DNA from 2 places in the Acidocella sp. genome. Region 2 is predicted to be linked to the other one. Evidence: predicted binding sites of a transcription regulator. Region 2 holds the regulator's gene; the other holds the start of a gene.

What was found. Region 2 encodes LexA, which represses DNA repair genes until DNA is damaged. Its sites were predicted from a motif close to TGTTCTANNTANGTTC; they were not measured.
Region 1: AB7D48_RS02730 (PA0069 family radical SAM protein) is a predicted target of LexA. The motif match lies at 1,299-1,314, and genes of this name have one in related genera.

The regions. Positions count from the first base shown of each region.
Region 1 covers NZ_JBFWIX010000002.1:119,808-125,279, forward strand. The annotation lists gene AB7D48_RS02730 (PA0069 family radical SAM protein) at 140-1,243, opposite strand; gene moaB (molybdenum cofactor biosynthesis protein B) at 1,420-1,971, opposite strand; gene AB7D48_RS02740 (transglycosylase SLT domain-containing protein) at 1,968-3,572, opposite strand; gene AB7D48_RS02745 (uracil-DNA glycosylase) at 3,792-4,595, opposite strand; gene AB7D48_RS02750 (electron transfer flavoprotein-ubiquinone oxidoreductase) at 4,699-5,472, shown strand, end outside.
Region 2 covers NZ_JBFWIX010000012.1:86,267-91,738, reverse strand. The annotation lists gene pncA (bifunctional nicotinamidase/pyrazinamidase) at 1-385, shown strand, start outside; gene AB7D48_RS10960 (VOC family protein) at 402-743, shown strand; gene AB7D48_RS10955 (cold-shock protein) at 812-1,459, opposite strand; gene AB7D48_RS10950 (DEAD/DEAH box helicase) at 1,703-3,442, shown strand; gene lexA (transcriptional repressor LexA) at 3,618-4,319, opposite strand; gene AB7D48_RS10940 (molybdopterin molybdotransferase MoeA) at 4,406-5,472, opposite strand, start outside.

The DNA.
Region 1 (5,472 bases), on a different contig from region 2:
CGCGGCGCCGGTAGGCCAGCAATGCGCGGACTTCCTCCGCGCAGATGAGCAGGAAATACAGGCAGCCCAGCGCGGAGGCGAGACCTATGACGATGCTGGGATTGACACAAAACAGCCATGCCATGGTGAGGTTCCTTTTCTAAAACAGGTTCATTTGCGGGCTGGCCGGAGCCGGGCCGGGAATGTGGAATTGAGAAATGTCAAGCTGTGAGCCGGTTTCATCCAAACCAAGATGCTGCACGGCGCGGACGAAGCGTTGCCGCATCATCCCGGCATAAGGGCCAGTTCCCATGAATCTTGCGTGGAATTGCGACTCATTGAGTTGTCCGGCGCGGCTCTGGCGGATCAGGCTCAGCACATGTGCGGCGCGTTCGGGCAGATATTTTTCCAGCCAGTCCGTGAACAGGGCGCCCAACTCGTGCGGCAAGCGCAGCATGGTTGTGTAGGCGCTGTTGGCGCCGGCCTTCGCGGCCTCGCCGAGGATGCGCTCCATCTCGGCATCGTTGAGGCCGGGGATCATGGGGGAAGCCATGACCCCCACGGGAATCCCGGCCTGCGCCAGTTCGCGGATCGCCGATAGCCGCCGGGCCGGGGAGGCGGCGCGCGGTTCCATCGCGCGGGCCAGGGCCGGGTCGAGCGTGGTGATGGACAGATGCACCTTCGCCAGATTTTTCGCGGCCATGCGACCGAGAATATCCTTGTCGCGCACCACGCCGGCGGATTTTGTGACGATGCCGACAGGGTTGTTGAAGCGCTCCAGAACCTCCAGAATCGAGCGGGTGAGGGAAAGGGTGCGCTCCACGGGCTGATAAGGGTCGGTATTGGAGCCGAGCACGATCACGGCGGGCTTGTAGCCGGAACGGGAGAGTTCCTTTTCCAGCAGGCGCGGGGCCTCGGGCTTGAAGACGATCTTGGTTTCGAAGTCCAACCCGGCGGAAAAGCCGAGATAAGCGTGGCTGGGCCGCGCGAAGCAATAGATGCAGCCATGCTCGCAGCCCCGGTAGGGATTCACGCTGGTCTCGAAGGCCAGATCGGGGCTGTCGTTACGGGCGATGATGCTCCGCGTGGCATCGCGGATCAGCGTGGTCTGGGGCTTGGAGGTGTCCTCATCGCGCCGCCAACCATCGTCGAACGCCTCCAGCCGCGCCACCTCGAAGCGATTGGCCGGGGTCTGGCTTGTTCCGCGACCCTTGAGGGCACCGGGAACGGTATCCTGCTTGATATGCACGCGGGAAACAGACATAATGTTCATGCTCCGTTCTGGCCTTGATTAAGGTCATTCCAGAACCACAAGTCAAGAACAAAATAAGAACGTTCTGTGTGGAGTTTTGCGTGGAGGCATGAAAAACCGGCTCACCCGGGGGCGAGGCGGTTAACGGTGGGAGATAAACTAAGTCTGGTTGGCGGGCTGGGCGTGTTTCAGCCCATGTTCCGGCCGGACAGATGTTCCTTCAGCCGGGGCATCAGCTCCACCAGATTGCAGGGGCGGTGCCGGGCATCGAGCTGAAAGCGCAGAATATCGTCCCAGCCATCCTTCACGGCCCCGGTGGAGCCGGGCAGGGCGAAGAGGTAGGTGCCGTTGGCCACTCCGCCCAGGGCGCGCGACTGCATGGTGGAGGTGCCGATCTTGGCGTAGGAGAGCATGCGAAACAGCTCGCCAAATCCTTCGATCACCTTGTCCAGCACGCGTTGAAAGGCTTCCGGTGTTACATCCCGGCCGGTGACGCCGGTGCCGCCGGTGGTGATGACGACATCCACCGTCGGCTCGGCGATCCAGCCGCGCAGCAAGGCTTCGATGCGGTCGGCATCGTCCTTGACGATGGCCCGGTCCGCCAGCTCGTGCCCGGCCTCGGCGATCCGCGCCGCCAGGGCGTCGCCGGAGCTGTCATTGGCCAGGGTCCGGGTGTCGGAGATGGTGGCGATGGCGATGCGCACCGGGATGAAGGCCCGGCTTTCGTCGATCCGGTTCATTGCGCGTCGGCGGTTTCAACCGCCGTGGCGCGCGGCCTGGCGCGCAGCACCGGAAAATCGCCTTCCGCCAGCTCATCCAGGCTGCGTGGCTTCAACCCGATTTCCTCGGCATAAATCCAGCTATCGGCCAGGACCTGGTGCACGAAATGACGGGTCTGATCGTTCGGGATGCTCTCGATGAACAGCAGGGGGTCGGAATGATCCCCGATTTTGCTGTACCAGGCCGCCGCCGCGCCAGGGCCGGCATTATAGCTCGCCAGGATGGCGAGCAGGTTATTGTCGATGCCGGGCTGCTTGGCCAGATATTTCAGATAGGCCTGCCCAAGGGCCAGATTGGTCGAGGGGTTGGTGATGGAGCCGGTGATGCCTTCGAAGCGCTGCATGGTGGCGGCGGTTTGCGGCATGAGCTGCATCAGGCCGCGCGCCCCGACGCGTGAGCGCGCCTGCGCATCGAAGCCGGATTCGGTGCGCGCCAGGGCGTAGATCAACGCCGGATCGACGCTAAAGCCGCCTTGTGGATGCAAGGCGGGCAAGGGCAGCTTGGTTCCGGCGATCTCATTGGCCGGGTCCGGCAAGGTGCCGGCGATGGCGATGGTCACATTCACCAGCCCGGCCCGCGCGGCCACGGCCATTACCGAGCGGCCGAGCCCGGGCGTGGTTTTGATTTGCGGCCAGAGCGAGCGCAAGGCGATCTCGGCCTGATCGTCCAGCCCGACCTGTAGCAGCTCGAAGGCCAGATGCCCGTCGGGCAGGGAATCCACGGCGGTGACATCGGCTTCGGTTAGGGTCGCGGAGATGCCGGTGGGGCCCATGCCCTGGCCGAGCAGGCGCCCGGCCAGCATGCCATAGAACGTGCCGCTGGCCCAGGACGCTTCATGCAGCCAGTCCAAATACTGGTCGGGCTGCTGCTGGCGCAGGGCCGCGCGCGCGGCCCAGAACTCGCTGGCGGCCCGGTCATCGTCGGAAATGCCGCCAAGCTGCGCCGATTTGCGGAAATCATCCGCCGCCTCATGCAGATCGTTCTGTTTCCAGGCATCCAGCCCGGCTGTGAAAAGGCGGCGCCAGCTTGCGCCATCCGGCGCGGAGGAAGGCCGCGCCGCGCCGCGATAGGCCAGCGTTTCTTCCGGCAGCAATTCGGGGTGGGGGGCGGCCGGCATCCGCGCGCGGGGCAGCTTGTGGCGCATCAGCGCATAGATGGCGGGTGCCGCGGGCTGATTGGCGTATTTTGCCCACCAGGCGGTCAGCTCGGCGGGTTTGGTGACGTAATTGTCGCTCAGATAGCGCTTGGCCAGAACCGCGCCGACCAGGCCGGTGTCCGACACGCGGGCCAGCATCTTGTCCGAGGCGCTGAAATTCCCCTCCTGCTGCAATTGCAGGGCGCGTTGATAGAATGCCACATCGCTGGGGGTCAGCGGTTGCGGCAGCACGACCTCGACATTGCCGGAAGGGGCATTTCGCGGCACGGCATAGGCTACAGATTCCCCGTTGATGCCGTCTGTCGGCTGTGTGGGGGGCGTCGTCGTTCCCGGGCCTTGTCCCACATTGGGGGACTCCGCCTTTGCCTGCACGAAACCCATGCAGCTAAAGGCGAAAACAGACATGGCGGCAATCGCCGTTCTGGTCATGTTCAGGCGGGAGAGCGGTTTTATGGCTCCTCGCATGCCGGTGGACCTACACAGGTCTTGGCGCCGACGCAAGCCTTAAAGGCGGCACCCGCCATGATGTGGCAAGGCGACGCTTTCCGCTGAACACATTTCTGCCATAGTTCGGCTTGCGATTCCAGAGATTATTTTAAAATAAGGCAATGAAAATTACGTTAATCAGCCTCGTGTTTCCAGCCATGCGCGCAGGCTGAGAAAGTCCTCCCAGGCTTCGCGCTTGGCCAGCGGCGTGCGGAGCAGATAAGCGGGATGGTAGCTGGGCAGGCAGGGCAGGGAGGTTGGCAGCCCCTCGATATGCGCCTGGCGCCATTTACCGCGCAGCCGCCTGATCCCGCCTTGCGCGTCCGCGCCGAGCAAGGCCTTGGCCGCCACGGCCCCCAGCGTGAGCAGCACGCGCGGGGCGATCAACGCGATTTGCCGGTGCAGAAACGGCAGGCAGAGCGCGATCTCGGCTTCCGTCGGTGTGCGGTTGCCCGGCGGGCGCCAGGGCACGCTGTTGATGATTCGCGCCTTGCCGCGGTCCATCCCGATGGAGGCCAGCATTTTGTCCAGCAATTGTCCGGCGGGGCCGACAAAGGGCTTGCCTGTCCGGTCTTCCTCGCCGCCCGGGGCCTCGCCGATGATGACCAGCCGCGCATCCGCCGCGCCATCGGCGAAGACGAGCTGTGTCGCGGTGTCGCGCAGCGCGCAACCGGTGAAGCCGCGCATGCAAGCCGCCAGCTCCTCCAGCGTGGCGCAGCTCGCGGCCAAGCGGGCGGCTTCCTCGGGGCCGGCGAGGGAGGGCGCGGCGGCGCGGCGCGGCGGCGCGGGGCGTTGGGTGGGGCGCTTGGCTGGAGCATCGGCGGCTGGCGCGGGAAAACTCAATGGCGCCGGCGCGGCGTGGCGGCGATCCTGGGGGGTGTCCAGCAAGGCCTCGTCGGCGCCCCATTCCCATTGCAGCCTCAGCGCGTCCATAAGCTCCATGGCCAATTCATTATCTTGCGGCGGGCTGGCCCGCCAGCCCTTTACTCGCGGGTAGGTTTATCATTAGACCGTCGGGACCGTGGTACAATAAAGGGACGCAACAATGTCGGATGAGGCGCTGCCGCGCGAGGCAATGGAGTTCGATGTGGTGGTCGTTGGCGCCGGGCCTGGCGGGCTCGCGGCGGCGATTCGCCTGAAGCAACTCAATCCCGAGCTATCTGTTTGCGTCGTGGAAAAAGGGTCCGAGGTCGGCGCGCATATTCTCTCCGGTGCCGTGCTGGAGCCGCGCGCGCTAAAGGAGCTGATTCCGGATGTTGATCCCGGCTTGATCCCGCTTGCCACGCCCGTCACGGCCGATGAGTTCGTGATGCTCACCCCCACCGGGGCGCGCAAGCTGCCCACCCCGCCGCAGATGCATAACGAGGGCAATTACATCGTCTCGCTCGGCAATGTGGTGCGCTGGCTGGGCCAGCAGGCTGAGGAGCTGGGGGTGGAGATCTATCCTGGTTTCGCCGCCGCCGAGGCGCTGATCGAGGCTGGCCGCGTGGTCGGCATCGCCACCGGCGACATGGGGATCGGCAAGGATGGCGAGCCGACCGACAATTATGCCCGCGGCATGGAGCTGCGCGCCACCTACACCATTTTCGCCGAGGGCTGCCGGGGCTCGCTCTCCAAGCAGCTCATGAAGGAATTCAGCCTGCGCGAGGGCGTGGACCCGCAGACCTATGGCATCGGCATCAAGGAGCTGTGGGAGATCAAGCCGGAGAAGTTCCGCAAGGGCCTGACCCAGCACAGCATTGGCTGGCCGCTTTCCACCGATACCTATGGGGGATCCTTCCTCTATCATTTCGGCGAGAATCTCGTGTCGGTCGGGTTC
Region 2 (5,472 bases):
CACCCATTGCGTGATGGACAGCCCCGGCGCCGCGCTGCATCCGGGGCTGAATATCCCCCATGCCAGCCTGATCATCCGCAAGGGCAGCCACAAGGACGTGGACAGCTATTCCGCCTTTCTGGAAGCCGACCGCGCCACCCGCACTGGACTGGATGGCTACCTCGCCTCACGCGGGATCACCGACTTATATATATGCGGCCTCGCGCTGGATTTTTGCGTGGCCTGGACGGCGGAGGATGCAAGGCGATTTGGCTTCGCCGCCGCCATCATCGAGGATGCGGCCCGCGCCATCAATCTCGACGGCTCCCTTGCCGCCGCCTGGACGGGGCTGGAAAAAGCCGGGGTCAGACGGCTGCACAGCTCAGATATTTTCAGCCATGCTTGACCATGTCTCATTGAGGGTGGCCGATTTCCCGGCGAGCCTCGCATTCTACAAGGCGGTTTTTCCGGTCCTGGGCATCACCCTGCTCTATGGCGACAATGCAACCTACGCCGGATTCGGCGTCGCTCCGGAGGCTTTCTTCTGGATCAACGCCTCCGGAACGCCGGGAACCGGCACCCATATCGCCTTCACCACGCGCGACCGCGACACCGTCGACACATTTTACCGCACGGCCCTGGCCGCCGGGGCCAGGGATAATGGCGCTCCAGGATTGCGGCCGCATTATCACCCGGATTATTACGGCGCCTTCGTGTTCGATCCGGATGGCTATAATCTGGAGGCCGTCTGCCATGCCCCTTGAACGGGCGACAGGCGGACGAGCAATAAAAAACCCCGCTCGCGCGGGGTTCTTCGTGATAAAACAGGCGTTCAGCCCAGGCTGATCTCGGAGACCTCGGGCCCCTTGGCGCCCTGAACCACGCTCATCTTCACCGACTGACCTTCCTGCAGCGGGGAAAGACCAGCCGTTTCCAGCGCGGTGGCGTGCACGAACACGTCCTTGCCGCCGCTCTCCGGGCTGATGAAACCGAACCCCTTGGTCGCATTGTACCATTTCACCACACCGACCATTTCCACCGCCGGGCCGGAAGGCTGCTGGCGGGGCGGACGCGGGGCACGGGGACGGTCGAAACCGCCGCCGCCGAAACCGCCGCCACCGCTACGCGGCGGGGGGGCCTCACCCTCGGTCACGGAGATGACTTGATTGACCTGACGGCCCTTCTGGCCCTGGCCAACGCGAATTTGCAGGATGGAGCCCGGCGTAACCGACTGGTAACCCGCGCTTTGCAGGGAATTGGCATGCAGGAACACATCGCCCGAGCCATCGGCCATCTCAACGAAGCCGAACCCCTTTTCGGGATTGTACCACTTCACCGTGGCCTTTGCTTCCGGTGCCGAGGAGGTCGCTCCAAACCCCGAGAAAGACGGCGGGAAGGAAGGAGCGTTGCCATAAAAATTATCGTCGTCGAAACCGCGACGGCGATTCTGCCGCTGCCGGTCATTTTTGGGGGGTCGCACTATAAAAACTGTCCTCTAAAAGACTTTTCGGGGCACCGGGCACAAGCCAAGCGCGAGCAGCATAAGGCAGCCCGTGACAGCCTTCAATCCCGAAATGCAACGCTAGCACGGGCATTTTGGCCAAAATACCCGCCTTTTTCGCATACCAAGCGGCCAAGCCCTGCGTTTACGCCACAAACCGCGCATCTGCCCGGCTAATCCACCGCTTGTTCCCCGGGCGGCCAACCCGTAAGAGCCGCGCCCATGGCCTTTCCCGTCACCAATCCCAGCCTCGCCAAAGCCCTCTCCCAACGCGGCTATGCCGACCCCACCGCGGTGCAGAGTGCCGTCCTGGCCCCTGAAACCAAAGAACGGGACCTGCTGGTCTCCGCCCAGACCGGATCCGGCAAAACCGTCGCCTTCGGGCTGGCGCTGGCCGACACCGTTCTGGGCGAGAGCGAGCGCATGCCCGCCACCCAAGCGCCGCTGGTGCTGGTCATCGCCCCGACACGCGAGCTGGCCTTGCAGGTGCATGCGGAACTCACCTGGCTTTATGAATTCACCGGCGCGCGGATTCTGTCCTGCGTCGGCGGCATGGATCCCCGCCGCGAGGCCCGGCTGCTGGCGGGAGGCTGTCATTTCGTGGTCGGCACGCCGGGGCGGCTGAAGGATCATATCGAGCGTGGCAATCTGCGGCTGGACGAGCTGGAAGCCGTGGTGCTGGACGAGGCGGACGAGATGCTCGATCTCGGCTTCCGGGAAGAGCTGGAATTCATCCTCGGCGCCGCGCCGCAGAGCCGGCGCACCTTGCTGTTCTCGGCCACCATCGCGCGCGAGATCGCGGCGCTCGCGCGTACCTATCAACAGAACGCCCTGCGGATCGACACCGTGGCCGCCAACCAGCCGCACGCGGACATCGAATACCGCGCCGTGCGCGTGGCCGGGCATGAGCTGGAAGGCGCGCTGGTGAATATCCTGCGCGCGCAGGATAGCCGGGCTTTGGTATTCTGCGCCACACGCGACAATGTGCGCACCCTGCACACGAACCTGGTGGCGCGCGGCTTCACCGCCGCCGCGCTGTCTGGCGAGCTTTCCCAGGCCGAGCGCAATGCCGCCCTTTCCGCCCTGCGCGAGGGCCGCGCCCAGGTGTGCATCGCCACCGACGTGGCGGCGCGCGGGCTGGATCTGCCGGACCTCGATCTCGTCATCCATGCCGATTTGCCAACCAACAAGGCCACCTTTCTGCACCGTTCCGGCCGCACGGGGCGCGCCGGGCGCAAGGGGGTCTCGGTGCTGCTGGTAGCGCCAATGCGCCGCCGCCGGGCCGAGATGCTGCTGCGCGAGGCCAATGCCGAGGCGATCTGGGTCGATCCCCCGACGAAGGAGGATATCCGCGCCAAGGACGAGGAGCGGTTGCTAAACCATGCATTGCTGCGGGGCACGCCCAGCGAAACCACCCTGGCCCTGGCCGCCAAGCTGCTGGAACGCGCCGCGCCGGACGCGGTCGCGGCGGCCTTCGTGACCTTGGCCCAGGCCAATCTACCTGTCCCGGCGGATGTGACCATCCTTCCACCGGAACCCACCCGCCCGGCCCGCGCGCCGCGCGCGGCCAATGGCGCGCGCAAGGAAACGGGCAATGGCACATGGTTCCGGGTGGCGCTGGGGCGCAAGCAAAACGCCGATCCGCGTTGGCTGGTTCCGCTGATTTGCAAGGCGGGTGGCATCACCAAGCAGGAGATCGGCAGCATCCGCATCTTCGACCGGGAGACGAAATTCGAGATCGCCCCGCATGTTGCACAGGCATTTGCCCATGCCGCCGCCGGGCAAGGCGAGGCGCGAATCGAACCCGCCGCCCCTCCCGGCGTGGCCCGGCCGCATTATGACGGGCCAGCCAAACCCGCCTTCAAGCCAAAATCCCCGGGCGACAAGGCGCCTAATGCCAAGCCCGGCGGCAAGCTGAGCGAACAGCAGCGGCGGCGGCGCAATCAAACCAAGAAATTCTAAACGGCGCGCCGCCGCCCTCACGGGGCCGGTGCCCCTCTTTTTGAACGCGCGCAAGATTTCAAGGGGTTGGGGCGACTTTCACAAGCGCCCCACCCGCCGTGAAAATCGTAAATGATTTCAGGCTATCGACTGACCAGCCCCTTGGAGCGGCGGCTCAGTCCAAGCCGCAAAGACTTTAATATTGCCGGAGCAGCGCCACCAGCCGGCCCTGCACGCGCACGCGTTCAGCCGGAAAAATCCGCGTCTCGTAATTCACATTGGCGGGCTCCAGGGCGATAGACTGCCCCTTCCGGCGCAACCGCTTCAGCGTCACCTCGTTCTCATCGACCAGCGCCACGATGATCTGCCCGTTATCGGCATTGTCTCCACGGCGGATGATGACCGTATCCCCATTCAGAATTCCGGCCTCGATCATCGAATCGCCCTCAACCGTGAGGGCGAAATGCTCGCCCCCGCCCAGCAGGGACATCGGCACTTCGACCGTTTCCTCATTGTCGCGCAAAGCCTCGATCGGCAGGCCGGCGGCGATCTTGCCATAAAGCGGCAGGGAAATGGCGCCTGCTTCCGCCGCCTCGGCACGCAAACCCGGCAGACGGGAGGAAAAATTACCCTGGATCACATTGGGCGCGAAGCCGCGCGCCTCCGGCTGGCGGGGGCTGAGATCCTGCGGCAGTTTCGTGACCTCCAGAGCGCGGGCGCGATGCTTGTGGCGGCGCAAAAACCCCCGTTCCTCCAGCGCCGAGATCAGCCGGTGAATGCCGGATTTGGAGCGCAGATCCAGCGCCTCCTTCATCTCCTCGAAGCTGGGGCTACAACCGGTCTCGCGCAGATGTTTGTCGATGAATAACAGCAATTCATGCTGCTTGGGGGTGAGCATCGAACGTCTCCGGGAATGAAAGCCTTTGGAAAAAAGCGTAAACTCACAGATGTTCTAGTTTAGTTCTCGTTTTCGCGTCAACCCTGTCAAGCCATGCCGAGGCGCAAAATCTCGACATTTTCACCCGCTTCCGCCGCGGGAGCATGCGCGGGGCGACGAATCAGCGCCTGAGCTCCAGCCAGGGCGAGCAACATGCCGGAATCCTGCACCCGCAGCGGTGTCGCCACCCAGCCAGCACCGTCGTACACCAAATGCGCGCGGACATAATCCTCCCGCCGGTCATTCGCCTTCATGGGCACCCCCAGCCGGGCCTGCTCCAGCACGGGCCCGGCCGTCGGCACCCCACCCAGCAGATCCATGGCACCCGCCAGGAACAAAACCGCGCAAACATAGGCTGAAACCGGATTGCCGGGCAGCCCCAGCACGGGCAGCCCATCGATGGCACCGAAGATCAGCGGCTTGCCTGGACGCATGGCGATTTTCCAAAAATCCAGCGCGAATCCCTGGCACTTCAACCCGGCCAGCACCAGGTCGTGCGCGCCCACGCTGGCCCCACCAGTGGTCACCAGCAGGTCCGCGCCGCGCGCCTCGGCCGCGCCAAGCGCCACCGCATCCTCGGTGTCTCTGGCGATGGGCAGCAACAGCGCCTCACCGCCCCAGGCCGAGACAAAGGCCGCCAGCAGCCCGGCATTGGCATTGACGATGCCCCCCTCCGGCACAGGCTCACCCGGCAAGGCGATTTCATCGCCAGTGCAGAGAATCGCAATACGCGGACGGCGATGCACGCAAAGCCAGGGATGCCCCGCCGCCGCCGCCACCCCGATATCGCGCGCGGAAAGCCGCTGCCCCGCCGGTAACACCTCGTCACCGGCGACGAAATCCTGCCCGGCGCGGCGTATATGCCGCCCCGCCCCGACAGGTTCGTTCACCAGAATATCCTCGCCCTCCACCAGGGTGTTTTCCTGGATCAGCACCGCATCCGCGCCCGCCGGCAGCACACTGCCGGTGAAAATCCGCACAGCCTCACCACCGCCGACACCGCCCGCGAAAGGATGCCCCGCCGCCGCCTGCCCGGTCACCCGCAGCCTGGCCCCCGCCCGCGTGTCATCCGCGCGCACCGCATAGCCGTCCATGGCCGAGAGATTGGCTGGCG